3 regions of the Salinivibrio sp. IB282 genome follow, and region 2 is predicted to be linked to each of the others. Evidence: predicted binding sites of a transcription regulator. Region 2 holds the regulator's gene; each other region holds the start of a gene.
The links. Region 2 encodes CRP, which controls carbon source genes, mostly activating them, when cyclic AMP is high. Its sites were predicted from a motif close to TGTGANNNNNNTCACA; they were not measured.

Region 1 (4,199 bases), on a different contig from region 2:
TCTGCCGCTTGAACAGCGAGTTGGTCTAAATGCTGAGCCATGGCATCGATTTGCGCTTTCATGGTGTCGTTCTCTTTTATTGAGGGCTAAAACCACGCATCAACGGCAAGTTTGCCCGCTAGAATAACTACCGCGGTGATAAAAATAGGGCGAATAAAACGGCTACCAAAGCGGATGGCCGAGTGTGCGCCAATAAAGGCACCCAGCATAAGACACGCACCCATGGTTAAGCCCAGTGCCCAGCTCACATGGCCTAATAGTGCGAACGCCACCAGTGAGGTGAAGTTGCTGGTAAAGTTCATCGCTTTTGCCAACCCAGAGGATAGCAATATATTCATCCGATAGAGCGACATGGTGGAAACCGTCCAAAACGCGCCGGTTCCCGGGCCGGCTACCCCGTCGTAAAAGCCAAGTGATAAACCTTGACTCCATTGTTTGATTGGCAACTTCGGACAAGGTGCGGGTAGCTGGTTGTTATCACCCTTTGGGTGTGGGTGCCAAATGGTATACACCGCGGCCACCAATACCACGATTGGTATGGCTTTTTCGAGCCACTCGGTGCTTAACACGTCCACCAGCAGGGTGCCGGCCGTGGCGCCAATTAAAGTGCCCCAAAAAGCATGTTGCCAAAACGAGGGAGAAAATAGGCGCTTTTTATAATAAGTGAAGGCAGCGGTGCTTGAAGCAAAGGTCGCGGCCAGCTTATTGGTGCCTAACGCAACATGCGGCGGCAGGCCTAGCGATAACAGGGCAGGCACAGTGAGCATGCCGCCGCCGCCAGCCACCGCATCAATAAATCCAGCGACAAACGCAGTCAGCCCCAGAATAACTAAAGTAGAGAGGTCAATCAGTTCCAGCATGTTAACTCATCAGTTTAAGATTCGATCACGCGCTTAAAGGGCGGCAGCGAGTCGAGTAAAGATTGGCCATATCTGCGGGTGATAATGCGCCGGTCAAGGAGCACTACTTTACCAGAGTCCTCTTCTTTGCGCAGTAGTCGCCCCACGGATTGCACCAGCTTTTTACTGGCTTCTGGTACGGCAATTTGTAAAAACGGATTGCCACCACAGCGCTCGATATATTCAGCGTGTGCTTCTTCAACCGGCGACGTCGGCACGGCAAAGGGGATTTTAGTAATAATAAGGTTGGTCAATAAGTTACCGGGTAAATCTAAACCTTCGGAAAAACTGCCGGTGCCAAAAATGATACTGGTTTTATCATTATTAACGGCTTGTTGATGCGCTTTGAGTAACGCGGTACGCGACTGGCTCCCTTGGCAAAGCAGCTGCCAGCCCCGTTGCTTGCAGGTACGTTCAATCGCTTGTGTCACTTGCTTCATTTGCCAATAGGAGGCAAAGAGCACCAAAGAGGCACGTTCACCTTCTAGGTGCTCAAGTATTTTATCGTTTAATGCCTCTGTAAAGGCACTGGCTTGCGGCTCACAAGGCATCGTCGGGATCACCAAGCGCGCTTTATTGGCGTAATCAAAGGGTGAGGGTAAGGCTAAATAACGCGAGCCGTCGGTTTCGCTCAAACCAACCTGACGGCAGAAATAGCTAAACCGATTTAGAGCACGCAAAGTGGCGGAAAAAAGGCCCACGCCAGCGGCGCGAGACCAGAGCATTTGATCCAGACGCCAGCCTACTTCTAAGGGAGAGACATGCACCCAAAGATCCCCCTCGCGCTCACGGCAGGCTTGCACCCAACGGGCAAGCGGTGCGCCTTTATCGGCATTCGGTTGGGCCATTAAGGTCCACACCTTTTCTAAATTTTCTAACCGTTGCAGGAAAAACGCGGTTTCCGCGAGCGCCGGATCGGCGAGTTTTGCCGAAATGTCATTTTCTTTCAGACGCTCATTGATCAAATCATGAATTTTTCCCAATGCTTGARGGGCTTTTTTACTTGCGGTTTTAAGCTGCTCACTGGGTGCAATCAGGGCTTCGGGCAGTTCACCGTCGGCAAAGCGATAACAACCGTCGTCGTTGAGCGACAGTTGGCTGAGCATGTTTTTTGCTTCGCGTAACCCTGGGATCAGGGTTTGAATCGCGTCTAGCAAGCTATCGGCAAACCGATGTGCGCGCGTCATATCCGCGGTATTGCCCAACTTAGTCGTCGCTTGATTGAGTTTTTCTAGCCAACCGACCACGCCGAGCAAACTGGCACTGGCGGCTGAAAAGTCACGCGCCACCGTGGGCAAGTGATGAGCTTCGTCAATCATATACAGGCACTGCTCTGGCTCGGGCAAGATCACCCCGCCGCCGAGTTCGAGATCGGCGAGCAGCAAGCTATGATTGACCACCACCACATCCGCTTTATCCATCGCTTCACGTGCTTTAGCAAACGGGCAACCACGGTGGGCGGGCAAACCGGCATGACAAGTGTGTTTGTCAGAGGCGATGGCTTGCCAAAGATGATCAGCAATGGGTTTTGGCCAACTGTCTCTGTCACCACCCCACTTACCCCGACTCAGCGCTTCGTAAAGATCATTCAGCAACAATTGTTCGCTGCGCTTGGGTTTTTGGGTAAATAGCGCGCCTTGAATGCTCTCGGTATCTGCCACTGCACTTAGCTTATGTGCACAGCAATAGCGTTGGCGCCCCTTGGCCAAGATAAAATCAAACGGTTTGGGGCAGATGCGATGAAAAAACGGGATATCTTTATTGGCAAGCTGTTCTTGCAACGCCACCGTCGCGGTGGAAATGACCACTTTTTTATTGTTGTTAAGCGCAAACGGAATCGCGCCCATCAAATACGCCATTGATTTGCCCACCCCTGTGCCTGCTTCTGCCACTAATAATCGGCGTTTCGGCTCGTAATCGCCGGCCAAGGTTTTCGCGAGCTCTGCCACCAAATAGTTCTGAGCTTTGCGGGGAACAAAGTGAGGAAGTTGATCTTGTAGCGTTTGGTAGCACGCGCGAATGTCTGATTTTACGGCAGGGCTGAGCATCAACAGGTCCGAGTTGCAAAGGTTGGCGGCCAGTATAACACGAGGTAAAAACGTGAAAACGATCGCGAACTGCAAGATTTCCTTACAGATATGAGATCTTGGTCACGAATTTAATTTGAACCATTCTTCGCTATCTTGCTGATCTGCCGTTTGATTAACAAAACGCCTGATTTAAGCTATTGATTAGTTTTTTATTCTTTATATTGTGTTTTTAAATGTATTTTTTAGTGTTTTATGTTGTTAGTGTTTGTTGTTTATTTTCATCAAAAGGCGGGTGTTGAGTTAATTAAACTGTGATCTCAGTTCAACAGATGTCAATATGTTATTGTTTTTAAGAGTTTTTTGTCTAGATTGTAATGCGCTTCCGGCGAGTTGACAGAACCACAAATGTTCTGCACGATTAGCCACGAAGTTTCAGTGAACTGGCATTTTGTGCTTCGCAGCGTTTGCTGCTGGTAATAGAGTGACAGTCACCATAAAACAGAGTTCCAAGAAGGAACTCATAATGACTAAATAGAAAAGGCAGTGGATTAACCATGAAAAAGACTATTCTAGCAATGGCAGTACCAGCTCTGCTGGCTGCTGGCTCAGCATCAGCAAGCATCAACCTGTATGACGCAAACGGCGTTAAAGTAGACGTGTCTGGTGCCGCTGAAGTTCAGTACATCCAAGACATCGGTAACAACCAAGACGCGAAATGGCGTCTAGACGACGGTGACGTTCAGTTTGATACTGAAGTTGCTGTATCTGACTCTCTTAGTGCAATCGCGGCAGTAGATTTTGAATTCGAAAGCGCAGATAGCGTTACAGACAATTATTATGACAAAAAGAACGATGAAGAACTAACGCGCGATATTGATATTACTGATAGTAACGGTAACGTCGAAAACAACGTGCTTTACGTTGGTTTGAAAGGAGACRGGGGTCAGTTCACCGCAGGTCGTCAGCTGTTGCTGATGGYTGACGCTGGTATCACTAAAGACTATGAGTTGGCTAAAAATGCATTCGGTGCCGATTATACCCATGCTCAGCAAGTAGGAAAATACGTTTATGATAACGGTACTTTCTACGGTGCTGCGACCTACACTGACAAGAGTGATGGCTTTGACGACAATAGCGTTGCAAACGGTACGGAAGGTTACGCTGGTGCTGGCGATGACACTCGCATCTATGAAGCACGTCTAGGCTACCGTGTTGCTGACGTTGACGCGCGTGTTTACTATCAAAAAGCAGATAACGTTAGCCGTGTTAG
Region 2 (9,067 bases):
CGAACATCAACCGGCCTACCACCTGACCAAAGCGACCAAAACCGGCAATGATCACGCGCGCATCGGCCTGCTCAAACTGCCCTTGTGGTGGCGCTTCTTCAGGCTCATTAAACGTGCGAGCAAACCAGCGTTGTTGAAGCGTCAGCATTAAAGGCGTGGTCATCATCGACAAGCTCACCACCACCAACAAAAACGCGTTTAACTCTTGGTCAAGTAAGCCCTGGCTACGCGCTGCATTGAAAATAACAAACGCAAACTCTCCCCCTTGGCTGAGTAATACCGCCATTTGACTGCGCGCTTTTGGCACCACCCCAAAGGCACGCGCCAAGCCATAAAGCAGCAAGGTCTTCACCAAGATCAACGCCGCGACCGCTCCCAGTATGGCCAGTGGGTAGTCGAGCAATAGACCGAGATCAACGGTCATTCCCACTGCAATAAAGAACAGCCCAAGCAACAAACCTTTAAAAGGCTCAATCGCGGTTTCTAATTCATGACGGTATTCACTTTCCGCAAGCAATACGCCCGCAAGAAACGCCCCCAGCGCCATCGATAGGCCTAACGCTTGCATCGCCAGGGCAATCCCGATCACCAAGGCCAGCGAGGTCACTGTAAATAGCTCGGTGACGCCGCTCATGGCCACTAAACGAAACAGCGGACGCAGAAGGAAATGACCGCCCACCAGCAAAATACCAATGCCGACAAACATCCATAATACGTCGAGCCAACTGCCAGCACTGCCACCGGCCAACGCTGGGATCACAGCCAGTATCGGGATCACGGCGATATCTTGAAATAATAAAACGGCAAATCCAGATTGTCCGGTTTCGCTGCGCATTAAACGTTGGTCTTCGATGATTTTCATCGCAATCGCGGTAGAAGAAAGCGCCAGCCCCGCCCCGATCACCACGCCTTGTGGCAACGTGAGCCCAGCGAAGATACTTAATGACCCTATCACGATCCCGGTCAGCACCACTTGGCTACCACCAAGGCCGATAATAGGGCGCCACATTTTCAATAGCTTTTTAGGGTTAAGCTCCAAGCCAATCAGAAAAAGCAGCAGCACCACGCCAAATTCGGCAAAATGGAGAATCGCATCCACATCACGGACCAGGCCCAGCCCCCAGGGCCCGATCACTATGCCTGCCAGCAAATAGCCAAGCACCGAGCCCATACCCAAGCGCTGGGCAAGAGGAACCGCAATCACCGCCGCCAATAAAAAAACAAAGGCCACCGATAAGAGGTTGTTATCCATCCTCGCCTCCTTGGTGCGCCAATGGGTCAGCGAGCCAATCGGCATAAATCTCAGCAAACGCTTCGCGATCGGCATCGCCAACGCGGCGCGCCCAGTGCAAGACCAACGGTGGGATCCAATCCATCCGACATAATGAGGCGGTTAACTCAAAAGGCTGCAGTAGCTCGGCCATCGAATATTTGTTGTAACCTTGTTGACTAAACGCTTCGGCCGCTCCCCCGGTGGTCACCACAAAGCGGCAGGTTTTACCGGCCAACGCATCCCCGCCTTGCCCATGTGCAAACCCTTTCCCGAGCACCACATCTATCCACTCTTTCAACAGCGCCGGACAGGAATACATTTGCAGTGGATGCTGAAAGACCAACACATCGGCGTCAGTGACCAACGCGCGCTCATGATGGACGTCCACCACAAAATCCGGGTAGGCGGCGTAAATATCGTGCACGCTGACATGGGCCAGCGGCGTAATGGCCTCAATTAAACGACGATTGGCAACGGATTCATCGGGGTCGGGGTGAGCAAAAATCACCAGTACCTTGGGAAGAGAGGGGCTTTCAGCCTTATCTCGGGGCATAGGCTTCCTTGTCTTATGATTATGGTCAGAACGCAATCTGTTCATTTATTCCGTGTTTTTAACTTTAACACACAAACATGCCCCGTCTGTGTCTGACCAGTGGGATGACGCGGTAGAATTTGGCAATCCCGGTATCAAGCTGGTATAACGACCGCGCGACAATGCGCACCCATCAACCCGAGACAGACTGAGAAATCATGATTCGCTTCTCCGATATTCAACTGCTTCGAGGGGGTAAGCCCCTGCTTGACCACACTTCTGCCACTATCTCACCGGGCGACAAAGTCGGTCTGGTGGGCAAAAATGGCTGTGGCAAATCGAGTCTGTTTGCCTTGCTGCGCCATCAATTATCGTTGGATGCCGGCCATTGTGACTACCCGAGTCAGTGGCAGGTAGCATGGGTGGCGCAAGAAACCCCCGCGCTCGACAAAAGCGCGCTCGAGTACGTGATTGATGGCGACAGCGAATACCGCGCGCTACAGCAAGCCCTACGCGACGCCGAAGCCCGTGATGACGGTAACGCGGTGGCGATGTTACACGATAAATTGGATGCCATTGGTGGTTATACCATTGAAGCGCGTGCGGCCAGCTTATTAGATGGTTTGGGCTTTAGCCAACCACAAATCCACTGGTCACTCACCCAGTTCTCAGGTGGCTGGCGAATGCGGCTGAACTTAGCACAAGCGCTATTATGTCGCTCTGATCTATTGTTGCTCGATGAACCCACTAACCACCTAGATCTCGATGCGGTCATGTGGCTAGAAAAATGGCTACAGCAATATCCAGGTACCTTGGTGTTGATCTCTCACGACCGGGATTTCTTGGATCCTGTTGTCAATCGCATCATTCACATCGAGCATCAACAGCTCAATGAATACACGGGTAATTATTCCGACTTTGAGCAAATGCGCGCGCAAAAATTGGCCCAACAACAGGCGCAGTACGAAAAGCAACAAAAGCAAATTGCCCACATGCAATCGTATATCGATCGCTTTCGTTACAAAGCCACCAAGGCCCGCCAAGCGCAAAGCCGGATCAAAGCCCTTGAGCGGATGGAGAAGGTATTGCCCGCGCAATACGATAACCCGTTTAGTTTTACCTTCTTCACGCCGGACGCCTTACCCACCCCCATTTTAATGATGGACAAAGTGGCGGCGGGTTATGATAAGACACCTATTATTGAAAACATTCGCCTTAACCTGGTACCGGGGGCACGCATTGGCTTGCTGGGGCGCAATGGGGCGGGTAAGTCGACCCTGATTAAACTCCTCGCGGGCAGCTTACCCGCCATGGCCGGTGAATTAACCTATTCACAAGGGGTGAAAATTGGCTACTTTGCCCAACACCAACTCGATACGTTGCGCATCGACGATACGCCACTTCAGCACCTAAACCGGTTAGCCCCCACCACCGCTGAGCAAACCTTACGTGATTTTCTCGGCCGGTTTGGCTTTCAAGGCGACAAGGCGCTCGAGCCCATCGGGCCCTTCTCTGGAGGCGAAAAAGCCCGCTTGGTGCTCGCCTTATTGGTATGGCAAAAACCGAACTTACTGTTACTCGATGAGCCAACCAACCATCTGGACTTGGATATGCGCCAAGCGCTGACACTCGCCTTGCAGTCTTACGAGGGTGCGATGGTGATTGTCAGTCACGATCGCTTCTTGCTGCGCGCCACCACCGATGACTTGTATTTGGTCGACAATGGCGCAGTGCTACCCTTTGATGGAGACTTGAACGATTATCACCGTTGGCTGACCGATCAACAGCGCGCTGATCGCGCTGAGAGCAAAAAACAAGCGGCCGCGGAGAAAACGGCGCCGCAACAAACACAGGTGGATCGTAAAGCACAAAAACGCCGCGATGCCGAGTTACGTAAGCAAACCGCGCCTTTGCGGAAAAAAATTGACAATCTCGACACACAGATAGAACAACTCTCTGCCATTATCTCTGACGCAGAAAATCAGTTGGCGGACCCCGAGATTTACCACAGTGATAATAAGGCGCGGCTCACGGCGCAATTGCAACGTCAAGCGGATGCTAAATCGACGCTCGAAGAGGTGGAACAAGAATGGATGGAGCGACAAGAAGAGCTGGAAGCCCTGGAGGCGACATTCAATCAGGACTAACCCCTGGGATGGCGAATCCCGCCGACCTGTGGCAGTTTTGTTTACATCATTATGGCAAGCCCGAGGTAAAGCAAGCTTGCCTCAGGCTGCAAGACGAGCACCAAGGCAACGTGAATCTTGCCTTGTTACTCGCCTGGATTGAACAACACGGCTATGGGCTTGCGCCCGAGAGCCTCACACAACTGAAGCATGCGTTAAGCCGCTCTGAGCATTTGCTTATTGCCTATCGTCACCTTCGGCGAGAGTTGAAGCCGCGGGTCGGCAGTGGGCAGTACAAAAAAATGCTCAACTTTGAGCTCAGTTTAGAAAAATTCCAACAGCAAGATTTAGTCGATGCCCTCAATCGTCAAACCTGGCTCACGGACACCGCCTCTCCTCTCGCCTACTATTGCCGTCAGCTGTCACCATCAGCACGCAACCTATATACATCACTGAAGGTGACGCCCGCCGAGGAAGAGGGAAGCAACCATGATGACACCGTTTAAACCCATTCCCAGCGCGCGGAACGCGCACTTACAAACCTTGTTGCCTCGCTTTTTGCGTCGAGCCCCGCTTTTCACCCCTCGCTGGCAGCAATTTGATCTGCCTGATGGCGATTTTGTCGATCTGGCATGGACACATCAGCCGCAGCCTGGACAGCCGATTGTTGTTTTATTCCATGGCTTAGCAGGCAGTTTCGACAGCCCCTATGCCAACGGCTTGCTCGCGGCCTTCCAACGCCAAGGTTGGTGCGGCGTGGTGATGCACTTTCGCAGCTGCAGTGGCCGCCTTAATCGTGCCGCGCGAACCTATCACTCGGGAGAAACCCAGGACGCGCGTGCCTTCTTCACCCATTTACGTCAAACCTATCCAAAGAGTCAAATTGGCGCAGTCGGGGTCTCTTTGGGGGGGAACATGCTGGTGCGTTACCTGGCGGACTATCACGATGATCCCATCGTGGCCTGTGGTTGCGCCGTGTCGCCGCCACTTGACCTTGCCGCTTGCTCGATGCGTATCCAACAAGGCTTTTCCCGTATTTATCAAGCCTATTTGTTGCGCTCGATGCGCCAAACCCTAGCGGAAAAACTCACACGTCATCAGCAAGTGGGCCGATGGCACGCGGGGGAGCGCCCGACGATAAAAACCTTGTTCGAGTTTGACCAAACCGTGACTGCCCCGCTTCATGGCTTTGACGATGCGCACCATTATTATCACGCCTGTAGCGGCCTTTCCGTGCTTAATACCATTAAGACACCGTTGGCCATCATTCATGCCAAAGACGATCCTTTTATGACCGACGCGGTGATCCCAACCTCCCCATTACCCGCGAACATTGACTATCAACTCACTGAGCATGGCGGCCATGTTGGCTTTGTCGCCGGTAGTTGGCGCCAACCTCAGTTTTGGCTTGAGCAAGCGGTGCCTGGCTGGCTCGCCGCTTATTTGCCGCATGAGTCACTGAGTAAGTCGGCGCGTTAGCACCGTCAAAGGAAGCAAAGAGAACCACTGCATTGACTGGTATGATCGGGTAAAATGCGAGCTAATTCACAACATTCACATCAGGCATCCGAGGATGCCATCCTGAGATCACTAAAAGGTGATGTAGTATGATGGTTCCATGGCAGTCGATTCCTGACGAGACGCTGACAGCGTTAATCGAGCACTTTGTGTTACGGGAAGGAACCGATTATGGTGAGCAAGAAGTCAGCTTTGCACAAAAAGTGGATGATGTTCGCCAACAATTGCAATCCGGGGACGCCGTGATTGTATATTCCGAGTTGCACGAGACAGTGGATATTCGTCGTAAAACAGCACTCGGCTCTTAGCATCGCAGTACACGCCGTATCGCGATACAAATTCAGACTGAATGACAGGGCGCGTCATGTCGGCTAAACATCCTATTATTGCGGTCACCGGCTCATCAGGAGCCGGTACCACCACCACCTCGGAAGCCTTCCGAAAGATGTTCCAGATGATGAACATCAAAGCGGCCTGGCTAGAAGGGGATAGCTTTCATCGCTTTACCCGTCCTGAAATGGACGTCGAGATCCGTAAAGCACGTGAACAAGGCAAACATATCAGCTACTTTGGCCCCACGGCCAACGATTTCCCGCGGCTAGAGCAGTTTTTCCGTGAGTATGGTGAGCAAGGCACCGGGAAATATCGCCGCTATTTACATACCTTTGATGAAGCGGTGCCCTATAACCAAATGCCTGGCACCTTCACGCCATGGCAAGACTTAGCCGACAATACCAATGTATTGTTTTACGAGGGACTGCACGGCGGAGTGGTCGATGGTGATGTCAATGTTGCACAGCATGTCGATCTCTTGATTGGAATGGTGCCGATCGTCAACCTAGAGTGGATTCAAAAATTTGTCCGCGATACGCGCGATAGAGGCCACTCTCGTGAGGCGGTGACCGACTCGATTGTGCGCTCAATGGATGATTACCTGCACTACATCACCCCGCAGTTTTCTCGCACCCATATCAACTTTCAACGCGTGCCGACGGTAGATACCTCAAACCCATTAAATGCCAAAGGTATCCCGTCTTTGGATGAAAGTTTTGTGGTGATCCGCTTTCGTGGAATGAAAAACGTCGACTTCCCTTATCTGTTGCAAATGATCACCGGGTCGTTTATGTCACGGCATAACACCTTAGTGGTACCGGGAGGAAAAATGGGCTTTGCGATGGAATTGATCATCCGTCCATTGATCCAACAATTGATAGAAAAAGGCAAGATTGGCTAAGGCGTAGCGCATCCATGATGTATTACTTCTCAAGCCGTGATCTTAGCCACGTTTTTGCCAGATTTTTAGGCGGTTGGCCTAGATCAAAATCAAGAAATCACCAACAAAAAAAGATACACTCTTGTTAACATACAGTGAGCTTGTAGCCCGCGTTCAGACTTCGTATTCTGTGCAATGATCTGATGGGTTACCCCTCAGACAAAGATAGGACGTTGTTGCCGGGCAACACATGCAGAGGAAATAAGTTATATGGTTCCAGGAAAACCTCAAACAGACCCTACACTCGAGTGGTTCCTTTCACATTGTCATATTCATAAGTATCCGTCTAAAAGCACGCTTATCCATGCAGGTGAGAAGGCGGAGACCTTGTATTACATCGTGAAAGGGTCTGTGGCCGTACTGATCAAAGATGAAGAAGGCAAGGAAATGATCCTGTCTTACCTTAACCAAGGTGACTTCATTGGTGAGCTCGGACTTTTCGAAGAAGACCAAGAGCGCACTGCTTGGGTGCGCGCTAAATCACCGTGTGAAGTGGCAGAGATTTCATTTAAGAAGTTCCGCCAGCTCATTCAAGTGAATCCTGACATCTTAATGCGCCTGTCTTCACAAATGGCGCGTCGTTTGCAGGTAACGAGCCAAAAGGTCGGGGATCTCGCCTTCCTGGACGTCACAGGCCGCATCGCGCAAACCTTGTTGAACTTGGCTAAACAGCCGGATGCCATGACACACCCTGACGGTATGCAAATTAAGATCACTCGTCAGGAAATTGGCCAAATCGTCGGCTGTTCGCGTGAAACCGTGGGACGTATCCTCAAAATGCTGGAAGAGCAAAACCTCATTTCCGCACACGGTAAAACCATCGTGGTATACGGCACACGCTAATTGCGCCGCTCTCTGTATCACCAACCGACGCCCTGGCGTCGGTTTTTTTATCTCCGCTTTCTGGCAAGCGTCTGGATAACTTCTACACTCAAAACGATATGGTTAACATAAAACTAACAAGGTATCGTTTATGAAAAAACTCATGGTTTCTCTCACCGCCTTGGCGCTCTCTGTGCTTTCAGCCCATGCCGTGTCCAATACCACAATTGTGCACCCCGAGCCACGCGCTGGGTCGGCGCTTGATCTCTATGCCATTGAGCTGATTGAGTTTCTTGCCGAAAAATCAGGAGAGCCTGTCACCTTGCAAGCTTTTGACGGCCAAATTGGCTCTCAGTCTCGTAAGGTGGAAATGCTCAAGCAAGGCAAGCTCACTATCGACTGGCTGGGTGCCGACCGCACGCTGGAATCTGAACTGATCCCCATTCGCTATCCCGTGTTTCGTGGTCTACTCGGCCATCGCCTGTTTATTACCAACCAAACCACAGAGCCCCAACTCGCTCAGATAAGTAGCGCGGGTGATTTGCAGTCTCTTACCATGATTCAGGGACAGGGCTGGGCCGACGTCAAGGTGCTCAACTCAGCGGGATTTCGCGTACGCGAAATATCGAGCTTTGAAAATATTTTCAAAGTGGTTGATACAGGTCGTGCTGATCTCTTCCCGCGTGCCTTGATTGAGCCTTTTAGTGAATTAGCCGAGCGGCCACAATACGGTAATCTGTTAGTTGACCCGCACCTGATGCTGATCTATCGCTTCCCGATGTTCCTGTTTGTGTCTCCGCAACATGCTGACGTCGCCGACATGTTGAATGGTGCTTTTGAAGCGGCATACCAAGACGGATCATTTATTGAGTTTTTCAACAACGCTCCGCTGGTCAAAGAAACGTTTGAAAAAGCCAACATTGATGAACGCACCGTGATCCGGGTCGATAACCCGCATTTAAGCAACGAAACACAAGCGATTCCAGACACGTATTGGCTCGATATCGAGGCTGAATAGACGATAAAAAAGGGAGCATAGCATACGCTCCCTTTTCCCTATGATGTCGATTAAGCGATGTGTGGCGCACTAATGGGTGCTTTCAAAGATTTTGTCTGCCGAGGCAGCCACAAAACCTTGGTAAAGCTCACCATTGGGCAGAACATAACGCTTAGCAAACTCATAAAAACCACCCGGGATGGTTTGCGTGTCATCAGAAAAAGCAACTGGCACGCGATCCGCCATGGTGGAGGATTGCTCCAGATACACCGACGCGTCACCTTTGACTTCCCCGCCTGACTCGTTAATCGCAAAGCCATTGTCGCGCAATTGGTTATTCACCGAGAGGCAATCATCATGCGCATTCAGCTGATTCACACTCACGGTAAAATGGTTGGCACCATAACCGTGTGCCGCCACCCAAGACGCATATTCACTCTCTTCGGCAAGTGTTTGATAGGTTGCCCAGTCAAGATCCCACAAGCGACCCTGATGGAGAAAGTCACTGCCTGTGAGTGACGACGCA
Region 3 (5,051 bases), on a different contig from region 2:
CACCAAGGTTGAAAAGTCGTCATTTTTCATCGCCGTATCAACAATGTCATGCTCGCCTTTATGGTGGGCAGCAACGGCGCTTCCCATTCCAACCAGCAATGTCGCAGTGATAGCTAATGTCGAGATCGTGCGTGTTAACATCATTGTTCTCCCTTTTGCGTTCGTTTCCCCACCCAATAAGTTGCCTTATTGCAACTCTTGGTGACGACTTGGGAAGGATCACTTTGTTGCAAGGGTGAAAACGAGGATGGGAATGAAGTCGATCACTGGACAGAAAAATATTCCCCATCTTCCCTTTTCTACGCCGAATAACTGCCGCCGTCTTGTGAAATTTTTCGAATGAGTTATTCATATTATTGTGATTGTCGTCACGGTATTTCAGGCGTAATCTCACTCTCGTTCCAAGGCAATAACGCAACGGCGATATTGAACCGTGCTAGCACCTTAATGACTCTCTGAAACCAGGTTTTGGAAATGGAGACATTGAGGTGACAAATCGCCGGCATAATTTGCGTTTAATAGCCGTCAACCCATTACGAAAGAGGAAACAAACCATGAAAAAATTGGCTGCAATCTTTGCCCTAGCGTTCGCTTCAACGTCTGTGATGGCGGGTGGTCTGAACCTCAATGTAGACCCTGCAGAAGGGGGCGCTTGGGTAACGGTCACTGAACAAGGTCAAGCGGTAAAAGGCGCTAAAGTCGCCAGCGAATCGGGTCTGGATGCGAAGGTAACGGATGAGTCTGGTCGTGTATTTATCCATGCCCAAAACCAAAACAGCCGCTCAATCAACTTTGTCGCTAGCACCGACCAAGGTGAGCGCGCAGAGCAAGCTGCATTCATCAAAGGCGACCACAGCTAAGAGACGCGCGATGATGTTTAGGCCGCTATGGACAATGGCGGCGCTGATAAAAGAGAGCATGATTGCTCTCTTTTTTTGGGTCCATGTTTAGGTCGGCAGTAGCCAGTTCTTTAATTGATGCAAGGAGCTAACTTGGTGTGTCGGCGCAATATCTTCAGGCACGGGCGTGTTATCAGCGTTTAGCCAGCATGTATCAATGCCCGCTTGCATCCCGCCAAGGACGTCGGAATGTGGGTTATCACCCACCATCAATATTTTTTCTTTCGGCGGGCGGCCCATTTTTTCAAACGCATGTTCAAAAATACGTGGATCAGGCTTAGCGATACCGACCTGTTCGGAAATAACCAACGTAGAAATCGCATCCTTCAACCCTGTTTTTTCTAAACGAATATCTTGCAAAGCCGTAAATCCGTTAGTGATGATGCCAATATGGGCATGTGGGGAAATAGCGTCGATCAGTTCCCGTGCCCCTGGTAATGGTTCACAGATGTCTGCCATGGCATCTAAAAAGCCTTGGTTTAAGGTGGAAGGGGCGACGTTTAAGCGCTTTCCCCAGCAAGTAAAGCGTTCTGTCTGTAGAGTCTGGGCGTCAATTTCGCCATTTTGATACTGTACCCACAGTGGCTTATTGCGTGCGGAGTACTCGGCAAACGCCTGATGATCAAAATCGACATCATAATGTGAGAATAGACGTTGTAGGCCAGAGAAGGCATCAAAGTGAAACAAGGTCTCGTCGGCATCGAATAAAACCCATGGGTATCGCATGTCATTACATCTCTTTACGTAAAGTTAACTAAGTGTAACAGAGTGCCAGTGCGGTTTTCGAGTCTATTTTTTACTCACCGTCCATGGTGAGAAACAGTGTGCCAGGTCGCGAGCGAATACGCTGTGCCGTTACAGGGAAAGATAGAGGCCAGCGAGCGTCGCACTCATCAGGTTGGCTAGCGTCGCCGCGAGAATGGCTCGCATACCGAGTTTAGCGATGTCGCCACGGCGTTCGGGTACGATACCGCCTAGGCCGCCCATCAACATGGCAATGGAGGTCAAGTTGGCAAAACCACACAGTGCAAATGTCACGATAGCTTGACTGTGGGCGGATAACTGGCCTTTTAGGTTCATAAAATCAGCAAACGCAACAAACTCGTTCACGGCGATTTTTTTACCAATCAAGGTGCCTGCGGTCATGGCTTCTTGCCAAGGGATACCAATTAACCAAGCGACGGGCGCGAACAGGTAGCCAAATAACCACTCAAGGCTTAGCTGAGGCACGTGTACCATCGGACCAAGCTTACCTAAGCCACCATTGATAAGCGCAATCATGCTGATCACGGCCAATAAGCTGGCACCCACCGCCATGGCGATTTGTAAGCCACTTAATGCGCCTTGCGTGCCGGCATCAATCAGGTTGACTGGCTTATCCTGTGCGTCTTCTACTGATTGATGTTGCGCTTGACTCATCGGCGTTTCGGTTTGTGGCACCATGATTTTAGCCATCATGAGTCCTGCCGGTGCCGACATAAACGCCGCTGCAATGAGATACTTCATTTCCACACCGAGCCCGGCATAGCCGACCATAGTGCCGCCAGCCACTGAGGCGAGCCCGCCCACCATGACAGCAAACAGCTCTGAGCGTGTCATGGCTGCAAGAAAAGGACGAACGACCAGCGGCGCTTCAACAGAGCCAACAAAAATATTGGCGGTAGCAGACATAGATTCTGTACGCGATGTGCCGAGTACACGTCGTAGTAATCCACCAATCAGGCGAATGATCCATGTCATGACACCAATGTGGTACAGCACGGCGATCAGGGCAGAGAAAAAAACGATGGTGGGTAATACATTAAAGGCAAATATAAAACCGAGTTTGAATGTCGCGAGATCGCCAAAGAGGAATTCGGCACCAATGTCACCAAAGCTGATGATTGCAGAGACGGTTTCAGATGCATTGGCTAAAATACGCTGGCCTAGGGGAACCGAGATGATAAAGCCAGCAAAGACGATTTGTATTAGGAATGCACCGCCAACGGTGCGCCAGTTAATCGCGGCGCGATTTTCAGAAAAAACCATCGCGACAAGAAAGAGGACGCTAATCCCCAAAAGGCCAATGCCAAACTGCATGATGTTGCTCCGCAAACGTTAAACTTAGGATGGAAAACGATTGCGGCGGTATTGTACGTGGTTTTAAGGATGTGACAAGAGTCACTTTGTTTTGGTTATGTTTGCATTTTGTTGCATTGAAGGGGGATTTGATATGAGAAAGCGCGATGACCAAGCGTGAAGACTGTCATGCTCGCGATATTTGCTTCGCAATGGTGGAAAATACCACTATGATTTTAAAAGGGTCTTAGGGATTCTCAAGCCTATTAACTAAATTGTTTATTGTTCTGAAATAAAGAGTTCAAATAACTGGGAAGGCCAGTAAAATCGGGACATGGAGGGAAGTTAGAATTAGGTGGTTGGTCAGAAAGTAAACATTTGGTTAGGGGCCTAATTAAATTTTTTCTCAGATGTGGTAATGTAGCGGATTGTGTGGTGACAGCTGGTCTTTTATTGCTGATAAAGATGGCTTGAACGGCAATAAATAATGGGCGCACCACCAACACTCACAGGCTTCCGAATAAACGGACTAAGGAGTTAACTCGTGAGCGATAAAAGCCATGAAGATATGATGACACCAGACGGGAAGGTTAACCCGATCGATACTGACTATCAGGTCGGTCAGGATAACGTGGCACTGAAACTCGGCCCGTTTGGTTTTGATATTCACAACCGAGTATTTATGGTCTCAGGGCTGGCTATTTTGGCCTTCATTTTTGTCACCCTGGCCTTTCAAAACCAAATTGGTCCTGTTTTTGGGGACCTCCGTGGATGGCTAACCTCAAACCTAGACTGGTTCTTCCTTTCAGCAGGAAACATTTTTGTCATTGCCTGTCTAGTTCTGATTGCGTCTCCACTGGGTAAAGTGAGGCTCGGTGGTACCGAAGCGAAGCCTGACTACGGCTACGGCGGCTGGTTTGCGATGCTTTTCGCTGCTGGTATGGGTATTGGTCTGATGTTCTACGGGGTATCAGAGCCATTGACGCATTTCCAAACGGCGCTAGGTGGGACATCCGTGGGGGCTGAAGGCCTTCGCACTGACTGGGCGCCTTTAGGGGCTGCTGCCGGCGATACAGAGGCGGCGCGCCGCTTAGGTATGTCTGCGACTATTTTCCACTGGGGCTTGCACCCATGGGCGATTTACGCGGTATTGGCGTTAGGCCTGGCACTGTTTGCGTATAACAAAGGCTTGCCTTTGACCATGCGTTCTGTGTTCTACCCACTGTTCGGTGAACGTGTTTGGGGCTGGACGGGCCACGTGATTGACATTTTGGCAATCATCGCGACCTTGTTTGGTCTTGCGACATCGCTCGGCTTAGGGGCCTCACAGGCATCAGCGGGTCTTCACTATCTGTTTGATACACCGCTAGGTGATACCACAGAAGTGTTATTGGTCATGGGTATCACAGGGGCAGCGATTCTTTCGGTTGTTGCTGGTGTTGATAAAGGGGTCAAGCGCCTGTCTGAAATCAACATGATACTTGCGCTATTGCTGCTGATCTTCGTGATTGCCGTAGGTCCAACCATCGCTATCCTGACCGGTTTCTTTGGTAACTTGGGCGCTTATCTGCAAAACTTGCCTGCGCTGTCAATGCCATTTGGCCGTGAAGATGCCAACTTTACCCAAGGCTGGACATCCTTCTACTGGGCGTGGTGGATTTCTTGGTCCCCATTCGTCGGTATGTTTATTGCGCGCGTATCGCGTGGCCGTACCGTGCGTGAATTCATCACTTGTGTGTTGATTATCCCATCAGCTGCATGTGTGTTGTGGATGACGGCCTTTGGCGGCACCGCAATTGGTCAGTTCGTCAATGAAGGCTACACAGCCGTTGTAGATGCAGAGCTGTCACTGAAACTGTTTGCGATGCTAGATGATCTGCCACTGGCAGCGATCACTTCGTTTATCGGTATTGTCCTAGTCATGGTGTTCTTTATCACCTCGTCTGACTCAGGGTCATTGGTTATCGACACCATTTCTGCCGGTGGTAAAGTGAACGTGCCTGTACCACAGCGTGTGTTCTGGGCATCTTTCGAGGGCTTAGTCGCCGTTGCGCTGATCCTTGGTGGGGGCTTGGTTGCCCTGCAAGCGATGGC

Region 1: a site for CRP is predicted at 3,039-3,054, ahead of dinG (ATP-dependent DNA helicase DinG). Genes of this name have one in related genera too.
Region 3: a site for CRP is predicted at 3,049-3,064, ahead of BZG14_RS11640 (NupC/NupG family nucleoside CNT transporter). Genes of this name have one in related genera too.

The regions. Positions count from the first base shown of each region.
Region 1 covers NZ_MUET01000056.1:8,864-13,062, forward strand. The annotation lists gene BZG14_RS11355 (primosomal replication protein) at 1-62, opposite strand, end outside; gene BZG14_RS11360 (sulfite exporter TauE/SafE family protein) at 87-860, opposite strand; gene dinG (ATP-dependent DNA helicase DinG) at 875-2,947, opposite strand; gene BZG14_RS11370 (porin) at 3,484-4,199, shown strand, end outside.
Region 2 covers NZ_MUET01000043.1:5,582-14,648, forward strand. The annotation lists gene kefB (glutathione-regulated potassium-efflux system protein KefB) at 1-1,252, opposite strand, end outside; gene kefG (glutathione-regulated potassium-efflux system ancillary protein KefG) at 1,245-1,826, opposite strand; gene BZG14_RS09940 (ABC transporter ATP-binding protein) at 2,024-3,952, shown strand; gene BZG14_RS09945 (TIGR02444 family protein) at 3,961-4,437, shown strand; gene BZG14_RS09950 (hydrolase) at 4,421-5,410, shown strand; gene BZG14_RS09955 (YheU family protein) at 5,539-5,757, shown strand; gene BZG14_RS09960 (phosphoribulokinase) at 5,814-6,683, shown strand; gene crp (cAMP-activated global transcriptional regulator CRP) at 6,933-7,565, shown strand; gene BZG14_RS09970 (hypothetical protein) at 7,696-8,562, shown strand; gene BZG14_RS09975 (DUF1338 domain-containing protein) at 8,632-9,067, opposite strand, start outside.
Region 3 covers NZ_MUET01000059.1:14,167-19,217, forward strand. The annotation lists gene BZG14_RS11625 (fasciclin domain-containing protein) at 1-141, opposite strand, end outside; gene BZG14_RS11630 (hypothetical protein) at 555-860, shown strand; gene yjjG (pyrimidine 5'-nucleotidase) at 948-1,625, opposite strand; gene BZG14_RS11640 (NupC/NupG family nucleoside CNT transporter) at 1,755-2,978, opposite strand; partial or broken gene BZG14_RS11645 (BCCT family transporter) at 3,526-5,051, shown strand, end outside.